4 regions of the Paenibacillus tritici genome follow, and region 4 is predicted to be linked to each of the others. Evidence: predicted binding sites of a transcription regulator. Region 4 holds the regulator's gene; each other region holds the start of a gene.
The links. The regulator LexA, encoded in region 4, represses DNA repair genes until DNA is damaged. The targets are predictions, from matches to a motif close to CGAACATATGTTCG.
Positions count from the first base shown of each region.

Region 1: the regulator LexA is predicted to act here: its motif matches at 1,568-1,581, upstream of recA (recombinase RecA).
Region 2: the regulator LexA is predicted to act here: its motif matches at 2,903-2,916, upstream of KDC22_RS01225 (putative DNA modification/repair radical SAM protein).
Region 3: the regulator LexA is predicted to act here: its motif matches at 4,522-4,535, upstream of KDC22_RS11350 (YhjD family protein).

Region 1 covers NZ_CP073365.1:4,458,454-4,464,356, forward strand. The annotation lists gene KDC22_RS19155 (regulatory protein RecX) at 1-313, opposite strand, end outside; gene recA (recombinase RecA) at 434-1,498, opposite strand; gene KDC22_RS19165 (competence/damage-inducible protein A) at 1,728-3,017, opposite strand; gene pgsA (CDP-diacylglycerol--glycerol-3-phosphate 3-phosphatidyltransferase) at 3,077-3,664, opposite strand; gene KDC22_RS19175 (YajQ family cyclic di-GMP-binding protein) at 3,814-4,305, opposite strand; gene KDC22_RS19180 (hypothetical protein) at 4,498-4,659, opposite strand; gene KDC22_RS19185 (RodZ domain-containing protein) at 4,743-5,711, opposite strand; gene KDC22_RS19190 (DUF3388 domain-containing protein) at 5,798-5,903, opposite strand, start outside.
Region 2 covers NZ_CP073365.1:254,481-260,383, forward strand. The annotation lists gene KDC22_RS01215 (phosphoketolase family protein) at 1-688, shown strand, start outside; gene KDC22_RS01220 (TIGR03915 family putative DNA repair protein) at 685-1,578, opposite strand; gene KDC22_RS01225 (putative DNA modification/repair radical SAM protein) at 1,545-2,858, opposite strand; gene KDC22_RS01230 (hypothetical protein) at 3,004-3,243, shown strand; gene KDC22_RS01235 (glycoside hydrolase family 3 C-terminal domain-containing protein) at 3,549-5,903, shown strand, end outside.
Region 3 covers NZ_CP073365.1:2,702,887-2,708,789, reverse strand. The annotation lists gene KDC22_RS11375 (hydantoinase/oxoprolinase family protein) at 1-579, opposite strand, end outside; gene KDC22_RS11370 (citrate transporter) at 632-1,978, opposite strand; gene KDC22_RS11365 (hypothetical protein) at 2,187-2,594, opposite strand; gene KDC22_RS11360 (ketopantoate reductase family protein) at 2,921-3,823, opposite strand; tRNA gene KDC22_RS11355 (tRNA-Leu) at 4,297-4,380, opposite strand; gene KDC22_RS11350 (YhjD family protein) at 4,561-5,019, shown strand; gene KDC22_RS11345 (AlkZ-related protein) at 5,225-5,902, opposite strand; gene KDC22_RS11340 (SDR family oxidoreductase) at 5,899-5,903, opposite strand, start outside.
Region 4 covers NZ_CP073365.1:4,323,100-4,329,002, reverse strand. The annotation lists gene KDC22_RS18610 (DUF3221 domain-containing protein) at 1-297, opposite strand, end outside; gene KDC22_RS18605 (hypothetical protein) at 476-742, shown strand; gene KDC22_RS18600 (hypothetical protein) at 776-1,117, shown strand; gene KDC22_RS18595 (hypothetical protein) at 1,213-1,434, shown strand; gene KDC22_RS18590 (hypothetical protein) at 1,543-1,764, shown strand; gene KDC22_RS18585 (L,D-transpeptidase) at 1,883-2,221, opposite strand; gene lexA (transcriptional repressor LexA) at 2,433-3,059, opposite strand; gene KDC22_RS18575 (LysM peptidoglycan-binding domain-containing protein) at 3,257-3,670, shown strand; gene KDC22_RS18570 (DUF896 domain-containing protein) at 3,781-3,990, shown strand; gene KDC22_RS18565 (hypothetical protein) at 4,038-4,565, shown strand; gene KDC22_RS18560 (HAD family hydrolase) at 4,602-5,387, shown strand; gene KDC22_RS18555 (FixH family protein) at 5,590-5,903, shown strand, end outside.

The sequences.
Region 1 (5,903 bases), 140 kb from region 4:
GGGCCATCTCCTGTGCGGTCCGGGGTTTGCGCTCCAGATATCTCAGCCCCTCCACATAGGCCCGCTGGCGTTCATCTGCTGCAACGATATCCTCCAGATCAGCTTTTACAAAAGTGCTTCCGGTAATCATCCGGTATTTAATCATGACATCTTCATGAACAGTCATGTTGTATGCTCCGAAATGAATCAGATAACGGTAATTTGACTTCTTCAAACGTTCTACACGAGTAATTACCAGTTCCTCATCGGCCGGAAAATCTGCCAGCACCTGCTCATCCTGCTCTTCCGGTTCAGAATCCAATTGTATTACCATCCTGTATTTCACCTCATCAGCTATGGAAATAATGATTAATTTACGAAAAGGCACCCTGTCAATCCTCACAGGGCGCCTATCGATCTTGTCTTCATTATTTAATTGTTATTATGAATTAGATTACTCAATCTCAAGCAACAGCTTCTCTTCTTCCTCTTGCTCTGCAACCACATCAGCTTCGGATGGCGCAGCTACCAGAGTGGATAAGTTGCTTGCTTCACGGATCTTGTTCTCGATCAGCAGGGCAATATCCTGATGTTCCTTAAGGAATTGCTTGGAATTCTCCCGGCCTTGGCCCAGGCGTTCGCCTTCATAAGAATACCAGGCACCGCTCTTGTTGACGATATCCATTTCAGTACCGATATCCACAAGGCTTCCTTCTCTGGAGATTCCTTCGCCGTACATGATATCCACATCGGCTTGCTTGAACGGAGGCGCAACCTTGTTCTTCACGACTTTGATCTTCGTACGGTTACCCACCACATCGTTACCCATCTTGATACTCTCTACCCGGCGTACATCCAAACGGACGGAGGAGTAGAATTTCAGAGCGCGTCCACCCGGAGTGGTCTCAGGGTTACCGAACATCACGCCGATTTTCTCACGAAGCTGGTTAATGAAGATTGCAATCGTATTGGATTTGTTGATGGCACCTGACAGCTTACGCAAGGCCTGGGACATCAGACGGGCCTGCAAACCTACGTGAGAGTCACCCATATCGCCTTCGATCTCTGCCTTCGGTACCAGAGCTGCTACAGAGTCAACTACAATGATGTCTACGGCTCCGCTGCGTACAAGGGCTTCAGCAATTTCCAAGGCCTGCTCACCTGTATCTGGCTGGGACAACAGCAGTTCATCAATGTTCACGCCAAGCGCATTCGCATACTTGGGATCAAGCGCATGCTCCGCATCAATGAAGGCAGCTTGTCCGCCTTGCTTCTGTACTTCTGCGATCGCATGAAGGGCTACCGTCGTCTTACCGGAAGATTCCGGTCCATATACTTCAATGATACGTCCTTTGGGAAGTCCGCCTATACCTAGTGCAATATCAAGTGCCAAAGATCCGCTAGGTACAACTTCCACTTTCATGTGCGTGGATTCTCCCAGTTTCATGATCGAACCTTTACCGAATTGTTTTTCTATTTGACGAAGCGCCATATCAAGCGCTGCACGACGATCTGACAATCAGATCACTTCCTTCACTGTTTATAGTATTATAATAACGTGTTTTGGAGGTCTTGCCAAGCTTTTTTTAGAACATACATTCGTTTTTTTTACTCCCAGGGATAATACTCCCTTTTATTGTAAGGCAAACAGACCCTTTCATGGATTTACATATACAACAAAGAACCGCAGCAAGATTGCTCTAGCCACGGTTCTTCCGCATACCTAAATTATATACCGCCCAGGGCAGTTATTGCAAGGCCGAGCCTTCCAGCGGAGTGGCTACCTTGCGTTCTTCCAGCCGGCGCCAGAGGCGGTACAGCAGGGCCTTGACTGTGCGCAGGCGGATGTTCTCACGGGTTCCCTTGAGATTCAGCTCATATACTTCTGTCTTACACCCGCGCTCGGCCAGTCCTACGAACACAAGCCCCACCGGCTTGCGCTCGGAATATCCCGGTCCGGCTACACCGGTAACAGATAAACCGAAGTCCGTATCGGCAATCATGCGCACCTGGTCCGCCAGCACTTCGGCAACCTCGCGGCTTACCGCTCCGGGAGCATCCGGGCCTTCAAGCATTGCGGAAGGCACATTCAGCAGTTTTTTCTTGATATCATTGGAATAACACACGATCCCCCCGGCGAACATGGAGGCGCTGCCCGGGATATTCGTAATGCTCTCCATGAGAAGACCGCCCGTGCAGCTCTCGGCAGCGCTTAGAGTCAGGCCCGCATCCGCCATCCAGTCCACAATCAGCTGCTCCAGCGGCACATCAATGTTGGCATACAGATGCTCCGGCAGAATCTCAGCAATCTGCTTCTCGAGCACATCAAGCTTAAGCATAGCCTCACGCTCGGACGGCGCCTTGGTGGAGATACGTACGGTCACTTCGCCTTCCTTGGCATACGGTGCTATCGTAGGATCGCTCTGGCTGCGGATCAGATCAATCAGCTTGTCCTCCAGGAGCGATTCACCAATCCCCGCAAACTTAAGCATCTTCGAGTAGAGCGGCATTTCGTTCGTCAATGCGTGCTGCTGCAGCCAAGGCTTGGCCTTATCCGTGAACATCGGCTTCATCTCCCGGGGCGGACCCGGCAGCACGATATAATACTTGTCCTGTTCCGCCAAAGCAATCCCTACCGCCAGGCCGATATCGTTGGACAACGGGGTTGTCCCTTCAATGACCAGCGCCTGCTTACGGTTATTCTCAGTCATTACAATCTTGCGGTCATCGAAGAAGCGCTGCACATGATCCATAGCAAGCTGGTCAATGTGAAGCGTACGGCCAAGCGCCGCAGCCAGCGCATCTTTGGTCAGATCATCCTCTGTCGGGCCGATCCCGCCGGTAAACAATATAACGTCGGCGCGGCTCTGCGCAATCCGGATCGCTTCCTGCAGACGGCTTTTGTTGTCCCCGACGACCGTCTGAAAGTATACGTCAATTCCTAACGCAGCCAGCTCTATCGAAAGAAACTGCGCATTGCTGTTCACGATTTGTCCAAGTAGAAGTTCTGTTCCAACGGCAATAATTTCTGCTTTCATAGCTGACGTTCTCCTCCTGATTGTAGAATTAGAGCAAGATTCAAGCTGCGCAGCGCGCCTCAGGCTTTATCAAATTCAAGCAGATCCTTGTTCTTCACGAAATAATCAACACCTGAATATATGGTGATAAGGGCTGCTGCCCAGATCGCAATATCATCCACAGGAATGCTGACGAACTGGAACGGGAAGTTGTTAAGGAGCAGGAGCGAAATAGCGACGATCTGAATGACTGTCTTTATCTTGCCCCATTTGCTTGCAGCCACAACCTTCCCTTCAAGCAGCGCCACCTGGCGCAGGCCGGTCACGGCGAACTCGCGGCTGATGATGACAATAGCAATCCAGGAATCGCAGCGGCCCAGCTCCACAAGCGAGATCAGCACTGCCGAGACCAGCAGTTTGTCCGCCAGCGGATCAAGCAGCTTGCCCAGATTGGTGACCATGTTATACTTTCTGGCTATGTAACCGTCAATTCCATCTGTACTGGCTGCAAGCAGAAAGATAACTGCCGCGACCAAATGATTAATGGAAAGCTGAAAGGAGCCCCAATGTATCGGTTCCGGATAGAAGCTGAAGTCCACCAGCAGAAAAAACATCATGATTGGGATAAGGCAAATACGTGCTAATGTGATACGGTTGGGTAAATTCACTGAAGTTTCCTCCCCTAGTCTAGACGAATCCGATATTCCAGCATTTTCTTCAAAACTGCTTAGCTAGTATATTATAGCCCTAAATAAGTGTCAAAAAAACATAAAGCACCCCGCAAGTAAAGTACGTATACACTGCGGGGTACATAGTCTTACTTTAAATTGTTAAACTGCAAATCCAGCGGCAAATCAGCTTTGCGCAAGAGCTGGATAATTTGCTGAAGATCATCACGGCTTTTGCCGGTAACACGGATCTGATCGCCCTGGATCGTGCTCTTGACCTTCAGCTTGGAGTCGCGGATCAGGATGTTGATCTTCTTCGCATTCTCCTGGTCAATCCCTTGCCGCAGACCCAGCCGCTGGCGTACAGTGCCGAGTGAAGCGGGCTCAACTTTGCCGAAATCCATATTCTTCAGCGTAATTCCCCGCTTAACCATCTTTGTCTGGAGAATATCAATCACGGCATTCAGCTTGTATTCATCCTCTGAGGCGATTACAAGCGCATCCTTCTCCAGCTTCAGGCTGCTTTTGCTGTTCTTGAAATCAAACCGGTTGTCAATTTCCTTCTCGGTCTGATGAACCGCATTGGTCAATTCCTGCATATCCATCTTGGATACAATGTCAAATGAACTTTCGGAACTCATGATTCCACATCCTTTACTACAATTAGTCTGTTCCTATTATATGAGATAGGGGCTCTTAAGTCTAATAATGGAAAAGAGCCCCCGGATACACAAGTAGAAACGGATGCCATCCTTTTGAAGGACGCACCCGTTTCAGCGAGAAAGATTACACGCCTCCCGGAATTACCGCCGGGAGACGCTCACATCTGAATATTATCTGCTGCGTGCAGGAGCCCGGAACATATCCAGAATTCCCAGCAGAACATGTGCCAGTCCAAAGCCCAGAATACCATATCCCCAGGCGCTCGGTGTCAAATAATACCCCAAGAGACTGACAATAATGCCAAGCCCTGTAACAATCCAGCTGACGGTCATGAGAGAATACACCTCACTTTGGCGTTAGAACTGTTAAACACTTCTAGGTTCTCCAATCCGCCAAAGACTATACATCGGATTTACTATTCTGCTGAAGTACTTCCGTCCGTGGCACCGTTCGCAGCACCATCCCCGCTGCTATCCAGTTCAAGAAGCAGACGTGATGAGGTTTTGCCGTCGGTAACGGCCTGTCCGTTCACTGTAATCGTTGTAGCCGGTGAATAACCGGATTTGATATACATGCCTTGACTGCCCAGTGTAAAGCTCAGATTATCCCCGGCCTTAGTGTTCCCGAAGCTGAGCTTCTCCCCCTTGGAGTTCTCGCCCTGGTAGACTTCAAGCCAGCTGACTCCGGTTGAGGCAATCTCAACCTTAACCTCGGTTCCGGCAGGTGCCGAGACCTTATAGATAGTCGTTTTGCCCGATTTACGGTCCTGGGTAACGGTGACGGACCCCGGGGAAGACGACGGTGACGGCGATGGCTCTGGAGAAGCCGTAGGTGCCACAGTTGCCGATGCTTCCGGATTGGCAGTGGCTGCCGCATCAGCTGTTGGTGTTGGCACTGCCCCGCCGCCCCCAGCAGCGGTGGCCGAAGGCTTCACTTTGGCCGGATCTTGTGTTGCGGTAGTCATACTTCCTGAATCCGCTTGTTCCGGCTCTGAATCATTCAGCGTTGAAGATGCATACAGATAGATGACCACCAGGATAAGAACCGGGAAGGTCCACATGAGCAAGGTTGGCAGCCACTTGGCATTGCGTTCCGTTTCGGGCTTGCGGCTCCGCTTCTGGATTACGGTCTCCATAGTAGTATCGACAGGAGCTGCCGGGACATTGCCGTGCTCCTCCATTAATTCATCCGGGTTAACCCCGACCGCCTCTGCATAGGTTTTGATAAAGGCCCGGACATAAAAGCTGCCCGGAAGCACTTTATAATCACCTGCTTCGATGGCTTCCAAATATTTTTTGCGGATCTTTGTTACTTCCTGGACATCATCAAGACTCATCCCTTTTTGCAGACGAGCTTCCTTCAAATGCCGGCCCAGTTCCGACATACCATCACCTCCTAAAAGTTATGTTAGCGCTGCTTCTCTGAATGAGCTTCGTACAAAACTCGCTCCGGAAGCATACGCCCATTATGTTAAAGATCTTCACTGTAGCTTGTCGTAAACGACTCGTACAATATCTCTTCGTTCGGTGTATTGCGCAGCTCAATAATGATATCAAAATCATCGAAGGTGTACTCC
Region 2 (5,903 bases), 3.6 Mb from region 4:
TGCGAACAGCCTGCTGGCTGTGTTCGACACGATCCTGAATGACCGCCAGAAGATCAACCTGATCGTATCGTCCAAACACCCGCGTCCACAGTGGTTCTCGGCAGATGAAGCTCAGGAGCTGGTGAGCAAAGGCCTCAAAATCATTGACTGGGCCAGCACCGACAAAGGCGGAGAGCCGGATGTGGTCATTGCTTCGTCCGGTACGGAGCCCACGATGGAAAGCCTGGCTGCCATCTCGATCCTTCATGAGAAGCTGCCTGAGCTGAAGATCCGTTATATCAACGTGGTCGATCTGCTGAAGCTGAGAAGCCAGAAGCTTGATCCGCGCGGCTTGTCTGACGAGGAGTTTGATCAATTTTTCACAAAGAATAAACCGGTAATCTTCGCATTCCACGGCTATGAAGGCCTGATCAAAGACTTGTTCTTCGACCGCCACAACCATAACCTGCATGTGCATGGCTACCGCGAGAACGGCGATATCACTACACCATTCGATATGCGTGTGCTCAATCAGATGGATCGCTTCGATCTCACGAAGGAAGCCGTACTGAGCTTGCCGGATGCCGGCAACTATCAGGCCATTGCTGACGAGATGGACGCTATAGTGAAGAAGCATCACCAGTACATCCGTGAAGAAGGCATTGATCTGCCAGAGGTTGAGAACTGGGTATGGAAGGCTTTGAGCTAATCGTCAGATGCAGGCTGTAATTTCAATATAGTTAGCTCCAATGAGGGAGTGCCCGGAGGGTCATGTAAATGGCCGGGGGCACTCCCTTTGTGTGCAGGAACGCCATTGCTGCCGTTCATCTCGACCATGTGCTTCCAGTAGCGCTTCGGCATCAGTGAAGAACGCAAGCGGTCGTTGCGGCGCTCCTTGATTCCGATGGCATGGTAAAAGCCTGTCCATAAGCGGCGGTAAGCCTCCTCCGCTTCATCCGGCTCGGGCGGTGTCCATCCGCTTAAGGGGAGAATGGCCTCCCGCCCAGGCTCATGAACCAGCGCCATTCCGTGGGTCTGGTCGTAGATCATGAAGCTCTCTCCCTGGAACCGGTCGCAAAAGTGCTTCTGAATCACAGGAAGGATGTATCCCTGCGGCTCAATGACTGCGGCCATAACCTGGCCGTATACGGAGAAACGCACAAATCCCGTATAGAGGTGGCCCTCCCGCCGGAGCTGCTGCACGGCCTTCATCAGCGCATTGACGGTGTCATCGGCCAGCATATTCATCACCTTGCGCCCGTGCTGGAAGCCTAGATACAGGAACCTCAGCAGCAGCATTTCCTTATCGGGTTCGCAGGTCCAGAAGCCCATGCGGACCAGCTCCTCGGCTTCAGGACTGATCCGCAGCGGGATGGACTTAAGGACCCGATCAGCCTTGTCCTTGTCGGTCCCGATCCATTTCGCTTCCAGCAGCAGTCCCTGTTCCCCGCCTTCGGCATGAATCGCAAGCGGAGTCTCCTTCCATACATAACTCTCAAATACACAGCAGAGCAGGCCCTCGAAGCTTCCATCATAGGTGTAAGCCAGTGCGGACGGCTGGAACATCAGGTCTCCGCTCCCTTCTTGAACCCGTCCCATCCCCCGGCTGCCGGGAGAGCCGCCAGGTTGAAGTCGTCGAATAGAGTCAGCTGCTCGTATTGCGGCGGCTGGTTAGGCGCGAGCTGCTGTCCGGACATGAGTGAGCGAAGCAGGGTATGCTCGCTCACCTTCAGTCCTTCCAGCGGCTTGTCCTTGCAGGTGATGAAGAATTGGGCGCGCTTGAGGACAACTCCGAGCTTCTTCAGCGCATGATAATCAAGCGCCCCGGCCCGTCTTGCCTTCACAATCCGCTGGGCACTCCTCACGCCGATGCCGGGAACACGCAGGAGCATCTCATACGGGGCGCGGTTGATCTCAACGGGGAACTGCTCCCGGTGATTGACAGCCCAGCTGCACTTCGGGTCCAGCAGCGGATTGAAGTTAGGCACAGCCTCGTCCAGCAGTTCACTCGCCTTGAAGCCGTAGAAGCGCAGCAGCCAATCGGCCTGATAGAGCCGGTGTTCACGCAGCAGCGGGGGCTTGGTATCGAGGGAGGGCAGCAGTGAATCCTCGATTACCGGAGTATAGGCGGAGAAGAATACGCGCTTCAAAGCGTATTTGCGGTATAAGCCTTCCGTCAGATTGAGAATCTGGTAATCTGTATCGGGCGAAGCCCCCACGATCATCTGGGTGCTCTGTCCGGCAGGTGCGAACCGGGGAGCGTGGTTATATTTGACGATATCGGAGCGGTTCTCCTTAATCCGGCCCGAGATCAGCCCCATCGGCTTCAGGATGGATACCTTGCTCTTATCGGGAGCGAGCAATCCGAGACTCTCCTGCGAAGGCAGCTCGATGTTAACGCTCATGCGGTCAGCGAGCAGCCCGAGTCTGGACAGCAGGGCATCGTCAGCTCCGGGGATGGCCTTGACATGGATATAGCCGTTGAAATGATAGACATTCCGCAGCAGCTCCAGCGCCGCTATCAACTGCTCGGTCGTATAATCCGGGCTCCGCATAATACCAGAGCTAAGGAATAGTCCTTCTATGTAATTGCGCCGGTAGAACTGCATGGTGATATCCGCGATCTCCTCAGGGGTGAAGGCCGCCCGGCGGATAGAATTGGATTTGCGGTTGATGCAATAGGCACAATCATATACACAACCGTTGGTCATAAGCACCTTCAGCAGTGAGATGCAGCGTCCGTCTGCCGCGAAGCTGTGACAGATGCCCATAGCGGAGGTATTGCCGAGCGCTCCCGCCTGGCTTGCCCGGCTGGAACCGCTTGAAGTGCAGGCCACATCGTATTTCGCTGAAGCGGTTAGAATCTCTAATTTCTCCATGACATCCACGGTCTCAATCCCCCTTATATGAATGCATTATATACCGAACATACGTTCTTGTCAAAATCGTGAAGCGGCAACCATCACCCGGTAGAATGTATGCGCATTCCTTCTTGTGCTATAATAGGAGGTGATTGTTCTGAGAATGAAGAATCATGGAATTACTGAAAATCGGGTTAGGAGTGTTGCTGAAGTGAGAGGATATAACATATGGCGGCCCATCATGCTGATTGCGGTTGCTCTGCTGACAAGACAGTTAGTGACAAGTATTTGTCTTATGTTTGGCATGTCGCAGGAATCGGCAGGTAGTGTCGCCATGCTGGGTATGATCGTTGCCGCCCTGATCATGTACAACCGCATGATGAAAGGCCGTCGCCGCAGATGAAATAGATAGAAGCTCCGCTGTATCAATCAGGTGGAGCGAATTGTATATGGCAGTGCCTGGAGACGCCCGCACAGGTGTCTTTTTATTATATACAGCCGTTTTCTCATGATACAGATGGGCCTGCACTTTGCATTCAGACAAGTGTTACTTGTATATTAAGGCTGGAGCTTTTATTCTTAGAAGGATGTGCTGAACAGATACGGACCTTAGGTCTCCTTCAAGATACCGTGAATCCCGCATGGGAAGGCGTGATCTATAGAATCAGCAGCACTCAAGCCCGGAATTTACTAACAGGAGGAAACCAATTGAGTACACAGAATATTGGAGTGCCCTTAGAGGGTTTTGCAGAATTTAGCCGGACGGTAGCCGCGGAAGGTGCGGTATTGCTTAAGAATGAGGGACAGGTGCTTCCGCTGGGTAACGGCGAGAGCGTTGCTGTTTTTGGCAGAATACAAGTGAATTACTACCGCAGCGGTACAGGATCGGGCGGGAGCGTTCACGTTGCATATACGACGAATCTGCTGGATGGACTGCGCAGCAAGAAGAACCTTAGCGTTAATGAAGAGCTGGCTGCAGCTTATGAGGCCTGGATCGGGCTTAACCCGTTCGACGACGGAGGGAAGGTATGGGCCGCTGAGCCGTGGAACCAGAAAGAAATGCCGCTAACGGATGAACTGGTGAAGCAGGCAAGAAGCCAGTCAGCCAAGGCGGTTGTGGTCATTGGACGGACTGCGGGCGAGGACCAGGATAATGCCGATACACCGGGCAGCTACCGGTTGACAGAAGATGAGAAGGCTATGCTGACGCAGGTTACCGCTCATTTTGAACAAACGGTTGTGGTGCTCAATGTCTCCAATATTATGGATATGAGCTGGGTGAATGACGCTGCTTATGTGAATCCCATCTCTGCTGTGATCTATTCCTGGCATGGCGGGATGGAGGGCGGCAACGCGATTGCAGATGTACTGTCCGGAGAAGTAACGCCAAGCGGCAAGCTGACGGATACGATTGCGTATTCCATTGAGGATTACCCTTCGACCAGCAACTACGGCAATGAGTTCAAGAACCTGTATGAGGAAGATATCTATGTGGGTTACCGCTATTTCGAGACCTTCTGTCCCGATAAGGTTCAGTATGAATTCGGCTACGGCATCTCCTACACGACCTTCAAGCTGGAGCCGGAGGAAGCGAAGCTGGTGAAGGCGGCAGACGGGGTGCAGCTTGAAATCGGTGTAACTGTAACCAACACAGGAACAGCCTATGCCGGTAAAGAAGTGGTGCAGGTGTATTATGAAGCGCCGCAGGGACAACTGGGTAAGCCGGCCAAAGTGCTGGCAGCCTTCGCAAAAACCAAGCTGCTTGAGCCAGGTGAATCCCAGCGGCTGCTGGTGAGCTTCCCGCTCCATTCCATGGCCTCCTATGATGACGCCGGAGTGACCGGGCATCCCTCTGCTTATGTGTTGGAAGCCGGAACTTACCGCTTCTATGCGGGAACCAGTGTTAAAGCTGTGACTGAAGTCGGTGTTGATGGACAAGCCGGGTATATACTGGACGAGCTTGAGGTTGTAGAGCAGCTCCAGGAAGCGATGGCGCCTACCGAAAGCTTCATGAGAATGAAGCCGGGTGCCCGGAAGGCAGACGGTTCTTATGAGCTTAGCTCCTCCGAGGTGCCTACACGCAAGGTGGATCTGGCAGCGCGGATTGAACGCAATCTTCCGCAGACACTGGAACAGACCGGCAATCAGGGGTATACCCTGAGAGATGTGCATGAGGGCAAAGTCAGCATGAGCACATTCATTGCCCAGCTTAGCGACCATGATCTGGCGGCGATCGTCAGAGGCGAAGGCATGAGCAGCCCGCTGGTTACTCCGGGTACGGCTTCGGCGTTCGGGGGAGTGAGCGACAGTCTGTTCAGCTACGGCATTCCGGTTGCAGCTACAGCGGACGGTCCTTCCGGTATCCGTATGGACAGCGGAGAAAAGGCAACCCAGGTATCCATTGGTACCCTGCTGGCCGCGACATGGAATGCAGAGCTGGTGGAAGCACTCTACGTTATGGAAGGCCAGGAATTATTGCGCAACCAGGTAGATGCGCTGCTGGGACCGGGTCTCAATATCCGCCGCAGCCCGCTGAACGGGCGTAACTTTGAATACTTCTCTGAAGATCCGCTGATCTCCGGGATCTTCGCTGCCGCTTGTACACGCGGGATTATGAAGGGCGGCTCCAATGCCACTCTGAAGCATTTTGCCTGCAACAACCAGGAGAAGCACCGCAGTAAGGTCGATGCTGTCGTGTCGGAACGTGCGCTTCGTGAGATTTACCTGAAGGGCTTCGAAATCGCCGTGAAGCAGGGCGGAGCCAATTCGATCATGACCTCCTACAATCCGGTTAACGGACACTGGGCGGCCTCCAATTATGACCTCAATACCACGCTGCTTCGCGGCGAATGGAATTTCCGGGGGATCGTAATGACCGACTGGTGGGCGATTATGAATGATGTGGTGAACGGAGGACCGGCAGACCGTAAGAATACCAACTGGATGGTCCGGGCTCAAAATGATCTGTACATGGTCGTCAGCAATTACGGAGCTGAAGTCAATGCTTATGACGACAATACACTCGCCTCCCTGGAGAATGGTACGCTCACCCGGGGCGAGCTT
Region 3 (5,903 bases), 1.6 Mb from region 4:
GGCCGTTCTGGTTCTCCGGGTCAGCCCGTACAGCTTCGTAATGTCGGAGGCCATGGTGGTCGGCATCCCTTTTTTCTCCGCTTCTATATAGACCAGTTCCTCGGGCCGCCCGTTATCTACGCCAAAAGCCATGGAAGGCACAATCACCTGTGCCCCCTGACGCTTAAGCTCATCAATGACCGCCAGCACGGAGGCTTCAGACATTTTTTTAACATTAAGGAAGCTGTTATAAATCTTGATCTCCTTGCTGTTGCCCAGATCTATATTCTGAAGCTTGGTCTGCCGTTTGGCGAGCCAGCCTTCAAGACCGCCCTTCGCCAGGCCAATGATGCCAACCTGGGCAATATCGCCTTCGATCAGCGCATTGGTCGCCTGTGTTGTACTGTGTGCCACGAACACTACATCCTCCGGCCGGATATTGTTCTCCTCCAGACAATTCTGGAAACATTTCACCACACCTGCGGCTACGCCTGTGGCATGATCATGTGTCGTCTTGACCGATGATTTTCCGATAATCTCATGTGTCGCATTGTCGATGGCCACTGCTTTGGTATGTGTTCCTCCTACGTCGATACCCATCCTAACCATTTTGCCCATATGATTGTTCCGTTTCTCTTCATTATAAAATATGCTACACCAGATTGCCGTACATGAAGAATACGACCGCGCATAGGATAATACCGATGATCCAGCCTGTAGGAATCGACATCTTCATGTATTCCTTGGCCGGAACCTTCGTATAGCCGAAGCCCCAGGCGACCCAGGACTGGGTTACGTCCAAGTGCTGCGGTGCTACTGTAGTAATGGCGAACAACGGATACAGGAATTGCACCGGCCAGGCTGCCGTTGCAACGACTACGGCCAGAATCGCCGAACCGGAGCCGACCAGGTTCATCGGGCCGCGGAAGAAGCCGAGCGGTGTCAGGATGGCGAATACGATACAGAGCAATAACGCTGTCTGCGGCATCGCACCATCCAGCAGTTCTTTGAAATAGGGCGAAGCATAGGTGGCTGCATTGTTGAACATCGACAGGGTGAGCAAGAAACCGATCATCGGCGCCACATCAATGGCTCCGTCCGAGAATTGCTTCGACAGCATTCTGCAAACGTTTGCAAAACCACCCTTTAACTTGCTGCAGGTCAGCAAGGCGAACAATGCGGCGAAGATGAAGCCAAATATAATCGGTACCTTGAGCACCACCACGCCGATGACCGGCAGGATGATGGAAATCCAGGAGATGGCAGGCGCATCCTTCGTAGCGCCGGTATCCGGCGTGGCAGCCCAGGCTCTTGAGATCTTTTTGTTCATCATCACGTTCGATACAACCAGTACAACAATCAGGGATACAGCCATCGCAATCATGCCGAATTTGAAATATGTATTATAGTCGTAGCTGGCATAACTTTCATTGGCTGTGGCAAAGATAGCCTGATATTGCTTGAAATTCACGATGTTCCCGAAGATCCCCGCCATAATGGAGCCCATGAAGGAGAACAAGGCAATCGGTGAAGGAATTCCGAGCGACAACATGATTGGCAACACGATTACAGCAATGGAGATTACCGGACCGATGCCGGTCATGGATGTGAAGATTACAGCGGTAACTATACACAGCAGTGACATGGTGACTCTTGGTTTGTCTCCCCCCAGCTCTACTACCTTACGGATTAAGGTCGCGGCAATTCCGGTGTCGATCAGAACTCTGCCGAAGAATGCACCGAAGAAGATATTAACCAGGATCGCCTTCCCGTAGTTCTCCGGCCCCGTCTGGAACACATTCGTCAGGACATCAATGAACGTCTTGCCCTCCATCACGGAGGTGGGATGAATGGAATTACCGATCAGGGCAATCGAGGTCCACAGCACCGACATGACGAAGAAGCCCACCATGAGGTTATACCCCTTAACGCAATACCACACCAATCCAAAAAATGATAAAACCATAATGAAACCGATTACAACATTAGCCACATCCACAAAATAACCTCCTGTAATAGGATCAAATAAAATAACATGCTAACATGCTATATAGGTGTACTGACATGTTAGTTTGTCTCGTGAAAATATTAACATGCGACTTCATTAGGCGTCAATACCCTTCTGCATGTTATTTCCAAACCCTTCAAAACGCAAACAGAGGCTGCAGATGTGATCCATCCTGCGCCTCTGTTCACCTCCATACTCTTCAGTTATCCTGGTTAATCACTTGGTCACGATACCGCTGAAATCCCTTCCATGATTGCTCCGCTGCTTCAGGCTGCTCAAAGTCGATATAGCCGGAATCCGATGTATCCAGCGCATAAGCCTCCAGTGTCTCACAGATCAACCGGATCGTCTCCATCACCGCTCCCCCGCCCCGGACATGCAGCATGATGGAATGTACAAGCTCCTCATCACCTGTGTTGAACTCAATCGAATACCCCTCGCCTTCAAGGAAGCCCCAAGCCTTATCCCGGTAATCCAGGTTCGGAAGGCGGCGGGTCAGCTTCTCAATGATTTCATCACGTTGCCCCAGGGGAGGCACCGGGGGCTGTTCTTCCTCCGTCGCTTCAAAATCGTACTTCTCTTTCATGACAAATACATCCCAGCTCATAGTTGCTCACTCCTTGGTTTGATTGAGACAGAGTTAGTTGTACAGACAGCAGTTATGTTATACACTTAACCCTTTTTTGCAGGTTTTAATTGCTCAGATTACAATGATCCGGTATCGGCCGGTCGCAAGGGCTTCTCCAAGTCAGTCAACAAGGGTACTGATGCACTAGAACTCTATTCGCCTACTCTTGTCAACTCAAACGCTGCAGCTTCGATCCACAGGATAACTGAAGCTTCGCCGGGGTTGGTTATACCGTTAGGGCACCTTACCATCCGCTGGAAGCGAATATTAAACAGACGGGTTACAATACCGGAACAAACGATTCATCAGCCGTTCTGCATAGATAGAAATTTCGTTAGATCATTCTGTAGCTGCACAACCTCCTGATTCGCAGCATTCGCATAATCCGGCAGCAGCATATCCTTAACCATTTTCGTACGCAGCCATGCAATGAAGAGAACATCCAGCATGAAGCTTGGGAGTTTGGGGACTATTTTAAAAACGGGCGGATCAACAGCAACACCAGCTTTTTGTATTGCCCTTAGATACGCTTTTAAAGTAACTGTTATTTTGCGTGCCGTCTTTCTGGTTCCCGGTGTTATAGGGTCAATCTCCCGAATGCCGGAATACAAACCGCCCAGCAGAGCAATGTCTGATACAGAATGAGTGATTAGATACGCCTTCATATCCTTTTTTATGGCGTAAGGAAGCTTTGCTGCTTGGAATACCCTTGCGAGACTTTCGATCCGCTGCGTCACTGCACCATTCATTTCTCCAAATGCGGTAGCCATGAGGAACTTTGGTGCAAACCGGGCATACAGAACTCCATCTTTAATCTGTCCGCCGAAGCCCGGAAAAGCCGGTAACAGTCTATCCCCTACAATCTCCCGCCACGAAGAAAACCCAATCGGGCTATTGGTCATCGTAACAATATTCGGGCTTTGATTATCCTTTAGCGCTAACAACGCGGATTCGGCCCGGTCATAACGGACGGTAACGAAAATAAAATCGTATATATCGTCATTTTCGAGTGTATCAATGACCTTCACCGGAATCGATCTGACTGTACCTTTGTCATTATATTGCAGGCCTTTTTCTTTTAAAAGTCTGAATCTGTCTGAACGTGCAAACACGCTCACATCAAACCCGGCTTCCATAAACTTCATTGCGTATATGCTCCCGATGACACCCGCACCGAAAATTAAAATTCTGTTTTGTTGTACTGACATTACAATCACTCCTGCCTATTAATATTCCCTCTTGATTATCCAACAACATGTTGTATGATGTGATCATAAAGCTTTAGGATTCCTTGATCAATCATCAATTTTTTTATATCTGTCGGATGATACCTTATACACAAGCAGGAGGGAAACATGAACAAGCAGTCCCAGGTTACGGAGAAAACAAGACAACGGTTTATAGAAGTTTTTTGTGAGCTATACAGACCACTCCTTAACGCCGTACTTCATTGAGTTCTATCTGACGACGACCCTTTCTTTATTTCGTCTTTGGCTCCAAAGAGATAAGGATGTACCCCCAGAGGAATTCATCAAGTTAGCGGAGAATTTATATTCAAGAGGGATTACGACTTATACTAAAGAATGAAGATGCCGCACCAGCGAAGACGGGAAGGAAAATAAACGCAATAAAGGCCCGTCCATTCCCACTAGGGTAATGAACGGGCCTTTATAATCTGCGATGCGGTCAAGAGGACTCGAACCTCCACGATATTGCTATCACTGGCACCTGAAGCCAGCGCGTCTGCCAATTCCGCCATGACCGCATATTCGGTTGACTTGCTTTCGCAGTCACAAGATAGATCTTACCATGTCAGAATTATGGAGTCAAGTTTATTTTATTGTAAATTGCTATCCATAAATTGCAAGTAAAATATTGCTTTTATTTGCGTATTCGGTGTATAATGAGAACAAAGGTTCGCATAATATAAATGAGGTGATTTATAATGGCGATTACCAAGAGACACCCCCTAAATACACCAACAATCCCTGAGAATATAACCAAAGATGAATTGTCCCTGGTCAGAAGCTATCTGCTGCTAACGTTTATTCATAAAGTATTTGAACGGGACTGCCGTGCCATCGGCAAGAGCGGTCTGTTCAAGACTCCCCAGCTCTACATGGAGCTGGTATCCAGCGCTACCAAGAAGACATCCCTGATGCTGCAGGAGGTTACCCGGGAGCTTACCCTGAGCCAGCTCAAGATCAGCACTGTGCGCCAGGATCAGCGCGGAGTTACCGCCGAGTATAACTGCCGGGGCTATGTTGGTGAGATCCATATTCTCTGGCCCGGCTTCCGCAATGAGATGATGCAGCGTATGCGCGCCTACCTCGGACTGGGTGCAGAGCTTGCCTCCGTCCTTCCCCGAGAAGAACAGGTTGAACAGTTGGCCATGACCATCTAAGCCGCACCTTGTAATGGATTGTACTGCTGACATAAGAGCCTCGTCCTATTCTGGACGAGGCTCTTGGTGCGGGTGCAGATCAATATATGATACGTTGACGGGGAGTGGTTTGATTAGACTTTGTCGTCTGGAGTACAGGCGGCATGCATTTGGCCCAAATGGCAACCCGGTCCCTTCCTGCCGTTCACCAGTTCGACGCCCGTCCTTACTTTAGAACCTTCTCCAGCTGCTTCGATCCTGCCTCCGGGAACAGCTTGGCCGTATGCTCCATGATCCGCGCTCTGGATGCCTCAGGCTGATCACTGTAACGTGAAGTCACATAGTCTGCTCCAAATACATGCTCGCTCACGGCATAACGCCCGATTCCCCAGCCGTAGGGACGGCCATGCTTGTCCTGCTTATACTCAAATTTGCTGGCTGTAATGTAGGTCTGCATCTGGAGCAGCGTCATGGCTGTGTCGAAGCCCTTGGCACCTTTGGCCGCGAAGCCGGACAGGCCTTTGAGATCACTGGAAAGCAGCCCTGCCTCATGCTCCAGCAGCACATCCATGATTCGTTTGCTGGCCATGGAGGCCAGCCCGTCATCATATCTGGCATCGAAATCATAGCCGTCCCGGCGGTAATTGGCGAAGTCCGGATACCATTCTCTGCTGATGAACCCGGCCTTCTTGTTAAAAAGCTTCGCATAAGCGATCTCGCCCCCGGCCGCAATCTCCTCGCGCCATTCCCACGGCCCCACTACATCCTTCACGAACCAGTAGCTCGCAGGCGTACATTCCTCCAGAGAGAAGCCTGCGATTTCACAACGGAACAAGGGCAGATACCCGATCTCCCGCACCAGTTCGGCCAGTTCCCCGGCATTCTTTATAACCGGCAGCTTCATG
Region 4 (5,903 bases):
TGAATCATCGCTTGAGGTATAGAACACTTCAACCACATCGCCTTTATTATAGTTAGAAGGATCAATTTTATTTACCCAAATGGCTTGAGAGTACTTATTAGATTCGAGAACATCCTTGTACTCCTTACCCAAATCTTCTTCATGCAACTGAGAAATTACTAAAATCCTTTTATGCTCTATATCTACTGTGTGGATAACCCCTTTAAAAACTGTATCTTCCTTACCACAGGCTGTGACGAATAACAAAAAAACAAAAATAACAGTCCATGTAGTGATAGTTCTGATTTTTTGTAACATAGTGTATTCTCCTTTAAAAGGTTACGACTTTTGTTTAAAAGGTGCAAAACTTCCATAAGGCGGCTGATCCTGGTCCCCTTTTACAACTTGTTCCATCTCATATATACTTAACCATAATAGAGAGTCAGGAGGGAGGGAACTATGGTATCTGCGAGAACATTTATCATAGGAGCGTGCGATGAAGAATAGATATAAGGCTATAATCACAATTGTGCTCGTCCTGGTGCTGGCCTGTTCCCAGGCTGGTGCGGTAGGAAGGGGCGGCGTACCTGCCGACGAGACTAAGGAGAGAATCATGGAGCAGTACGGGCTGGATGTTCCGGCACCGGCAGGAGCGGACTGGGGCAATATAGATGTCGGGATCAGCGGGGTGGATGAGTTTGTTCTTAGGGTCTGCCGGTTTATGGTCAATCCGTTAGTTTTTATAATCCGCGAAATTGTGTAGATGAGGGGGATAAGAATGCATCCGCGTGCTAACATGCCACAGCCTGAGCGTAGAGTCCGCAAGAGAACAGGATGGAAATGGGCCATTGTCCTTATCGTGATCCTGGTTGTGATGGCAGTGCTAAATCCGGGGAAGGAAGAATTCAGTGAGTATGCAGTGAAGGATCTGAAGGAGACCCTAGGTACAGAATTAGCTGGAGGGATTACCGAATTAGTGGCCCAGCCGCTGGTCGAATCTTTTACCCTGAGGGATAATTACATCCTATTCTCTATGTTCAGCATACCGGATATTCAGAATGGAAAGAGCTTAATCGGGGATCGTTCGGCAAACCGCAAATATCTTGGATTGTTCAAAATCATTTTTATCAAACTGTAAATTGGGTATACATATTGTTCCAGAACCCGGTATAATTAAATTGATTTGTGAAGGAATCCTTATCAATTTTGGGTGTGGAATGAGGAGGAACGAAGTTGAATACGGCTTATAAAATTCTGACCAGTGATGCTGATCTATTCGCTGCCGCACTGGCCCAGGTACAGGTCTATGTAGTTCAGCTGGTTGATGGTAAACCGCATGTGATTGCCGATTATGCCGGACCTGTACAGAAATGGACAGCGGATTACATTTTGCTGGCCGGAATGACTTATAGACGCGACGAATTTGAGTTCAGAGTACGGGTGAACAAGAAGTAAATGGAGTAGCTGCCCAAGTAACATCAGTTTGTAAGATTAATGCCGAATCACACAATCTTCGGAGTAGATCTTTGCATCTCTTATACTATCAAAGGTAAAAGAGGTGTAATGATGACCCAAAGAGAACGAAACAGAATCCGCAGAGCTATTAATGTACTGCTCACCCAGAGAGCGGTCCTGCTGGAGAGACTGGAAGAAATCAACGAGAATCTGCGCAGAACGCCTAGAGGCTCGCGTGCCAGAAGAGAGCTTTTGGCTGCCAGAGCCTCCATCCGTGAAGCTCTTCGCCTGAATACAGCTGCCATCCGCTTGTTGCGAAGTGTGCTGTAGCCGTTATCCGTAGGATCAAGAACCCTTGTGACGTTTACAGCGTCATAGGGGTTCTTGTGGTTGGGGAAGAACATAACCAGCGGAATGCAATACTGGAGCAGTCTTTTGCAGCGTCGGTCTACTCCCTGATAGTGACACGGGTGCCTATGGGGATGAGGGCGGCCGGAACCAGAACATCTGCATTATACATACGGATACAGCCATGCGAGACCATGTGACCGATGGAAGAAGGGTTGTTGGTTCCGTGAATGCCATAATGCGGCTTGGACAGACCCATCCAGAATGCACCGAAGGGTCCGCCCGGATTAGGCTGCTTGTTGATAATGGTGTATTCGCCTACGGGGGAGACGGTTAGCATCTTGCCAATACCGACTGGGAATCCTCTGGTAACAACGTTATTGTCCAGCAGGTACAGCATTCGCTGTGAGAGATCCACGATGATCCGATAATTAGGCATAATGATCAGCACTCCTTTGTAATCAGGATATGTGCGGAGAGGTACAGCGGTTCCCAGAAAAAGTGGCAAAAAAGCTGAATGCGAACATTTGTTCTCGATCGGCTTTTTTGCCATATAAGTGAATGATATGTTACACAGGATACCTTATGGAACAGAAAACAGGCTGCTTCCGCTTGGTGCGGAGCAGCCTGTTCATATTGCGGGGAGGGGATTAGTGGATATCACGGAATAATCCAATGACTCTACCCAAAATCGTAACACGGTTGAGGCGGAGAGGCTCGTACGCCGGATTCTCCGGCTGTAGCCTGATATGATCACGTTCCTTGTAGAAGGTCTTAACGGTTGCTTCATCTTCTTCGGTCATCGCTACAACAATATCGCCGTTGTCGGCAGTCTGCTGCTGGCGGACGATGACATAATCGCCATTCATAATCCCGGCATCCACCATACTGTCACCAAGAACAGACAGCATAAACACCTTGTTATCCCCTACGTAATGAGTAGGCAACGGGAAGTAATCCTCAATATTCTCTGTAGCAGTAATAGGAACGCCGGCCGTAACCTTGCCCACTATAGGGATGCGGGTAACCGTCTGGACAAATTGATGTACATTCTCTGAATCTTCCTGGCCAAGCAATTCAATCGCACGCGGTTTCGTTGGATCGCGCCGGATCAGGCCTTTCTTCTCAAGCCGGTCCAAGTGACCGTGCACTGTGGAACTGGAGGCCAGCCCGACAGCTTCGCCAATCTCGCGGACAGACGGAGGATAACCCTTGCTGCGGACTTCGTTACGTATAAATTCCAGGATCGCCAGCTGACGACTTGAAATCTTTGACATCGGTATCAACCCCATATACTATGTTTGGGAAAATTATAACATAGAACTTCCGTTCGTACAAACATAAGTTCTAAAATGAGGAAATAAAAAGATGGGGAATGAAGGGAACGGATGTTCTGAAAAAACTATTGATTGAAACACATGTTCGTGTTATATTATTTTCGAAAGCAAGAACATGTGTTTGGAGGATGATAGTAATGTTAAAGTACAGTACATACAATAGTATCTACAATGAGGATGTCAAGGTGTCCACTCCCGGTAATCCAACTACTCATATTCAGGTGACCAAGCTCAAGGATCAGATCCTTGGAAGGCTGACTAAGTTCGCATCCCTATCCCGTCAGGTCAGCATCATCAAGCTTGCCCTGGTGCTGTTACTTGTGATTTCAGGATTCACAGTAGTGGGGAATGTCTTTGCGGGATCTGTCTCTTTAATGAAGCAGGACAAACGGATCGTCGTTGAACGAGGGGATACCTTATGGAGCATTGCACTTAGTCATAAGCCGGAGGATATGAAGACCGCCGTATATATAGAAGGAATAATGAAGACCAATCATCTGGAGAACAGCGCGATCAAGGCCGGAGATATACTGATTATACCTGTATACTGACAGAACGCAGCATACGGTTGACAGACTCGAAAGAGCTTTCAGGGGGCAGACCTTGACAAGCTCTTTTTCTCATGGCAAAGTTAAAATGAATGTTAAGGGAGGGGAACGTATTGAATATTGACGAATTGGTCGCACGCATCAATGAATTGGCACGCAAACATAAGAATGGCGGCCTGAATCAGGAGGAAGTGGCTGAACGGGCCAAACTCCGTGAGATTTACCTGGGGAACATCCGCAGCAACTTTCGGGCCCAGCTGGATACGATTGAAATCGTGGATAATCCGGAGCATGAAGAAGGCAATAACGGGCTTAAGCATTAGTCTGTTGCCTTTTCATAGATAATACAGGATGACTAGGGGGAACTTACATGGCCCGTTCTTGGGAAAGAATGGTTCAACGCAACACCAAGCAAATTAACCAGCAAAGAAAGAAGCAGGGCAAGGATTCGATTTATGCTACAGGCTCTAAGGCTACCGCCAAAAGCATCGACATTTTCAAAGGGCGGAATATTGTATTCCCCGTTGTACTGATGCTGCTTGGCATTATGTTCTGGGTCGTCGGGTCGATTGACGAAGCGAAAGGAAGCGGTATTCTGGCCAACTGGCTGGGTGTAGTACTGTACTTCCTGCTTGCCGCCCTGCTATTCTTCCGTCGTCCGTTCCTTAAGGTTGAACGTGCCCGTCTCTCTACGATTAAATACAACCGTGAACGCTTTTTGCCTGCAGCGGACATTGAGAAGATCACGTTATCGCGCAGTGTGGTTACGATTAAGTATAAGGGAAAACGCAAACAGTGGATTTTCTCCAAGTTGATTAACCGTTATGACACCGCTGCTATGGGTGAACGCCTGGAGCAATTCGCCAAGAACAACAACATTGAGTTAGTACACGAATAGTAAGACAGACCAGCATATAGGGAGTGGAATAACGAAATGCCGATTACCGCCGTACTATTTGACCTTGACGATACACTGCTGTGGGATGACCGGAGTGTGGAAGAAGCATTCCGCTATGCCGCTGAGGCTGCTGGAGATTCCGTTGATCCGCAGGAGCTGGAGGCTGCTGTGCGCAGGGAAGCGCGTGCGCTATACGAATCCTATGAGACTTTTCCGTTCACGAAGCTGATCGGTATTAATCCTTATGAAGCACTCTGGGCCAACTTCACAGCCGGGGAACAGCCGGAATTCCGTAAGCTGCAGCAGCTTGCCCCTGTCTACCGTACGGAATCCTGGCGGCGCGGCTTGGCTTCACTAGGAGTGGAGGATGAAGCGCTGGCTGCACAACTCGCCGACAAATTCGCTGCGGAACGCCGTAGCCGTCCTTATATATATGAGGAGACACTTCAGGTACTGAATGAGCTGCGCGGCAAGGTGAAGCTGCTGCTTCTGACGAACGGCTGCCCGGCGCTTCAGCAGGAGAAGCTTGACGGTGTACCGGAGCTTGTTCCGTATTTTGACCATATTGTTATTTCGGGTAGCTTCGGCAAAGGCAAACCGGATAAGGGAATCTTCGAGCATGCGCTCGGATTGCTTGATATTGCTCCGGAACAAGGTGTAATGGTTGGAGATAAGCTCACTACGGATATTCTTGGAGGACTAGCTGCAGGGTTGACGACAGTCTGGATCAACCGCAATGCCAAGGCCTCTGACCCGGAGATCACTCCTGATTATCAGATTAGCCATCTATCGGAGCTGCTGCCGCTGGTACACTCCCTATAATGAAATCAGAAGAAGCCGGTATCCCGTCAGAGGATATTGGCTTTTTTGGTATATATATTAAGTGATAGATGGTATCAGTACTCTTCATGTATATGACTATTCTCATGTTACAGGGGGATTGCTGCAGCTTCTTCCCGACAAATTCAATATAATGTGTATAATAGGGATAAAACCTATCTGACTTTCATTGGGAGGACTTCAGATGATGAAGCCAAAGATACGCAGAGGACTTATGTGCATAATGTTGGGGCTGGCACTTGCCGGATGCTCGGAGGACAAAGAGGGGGACATGCAGATGTATGCTGCAGGCGATTCTTCAATGACGCCGATTAAGGTAGAGCTAAGCTGGAGTCCGGAGGATGTAACCGCAGGCAGCGAGGTTAGCTTCAAGGCTGTAGTTACACAGGACGGTGAACCGGTAGATGACGCGAGAGAAGTAATGTTTGAAATCGCCGATGCAGCGGATAAGAGCAAGAAGGTTGAAATTAAAGGTAAAAGTGATGGAGACGGAGCTTA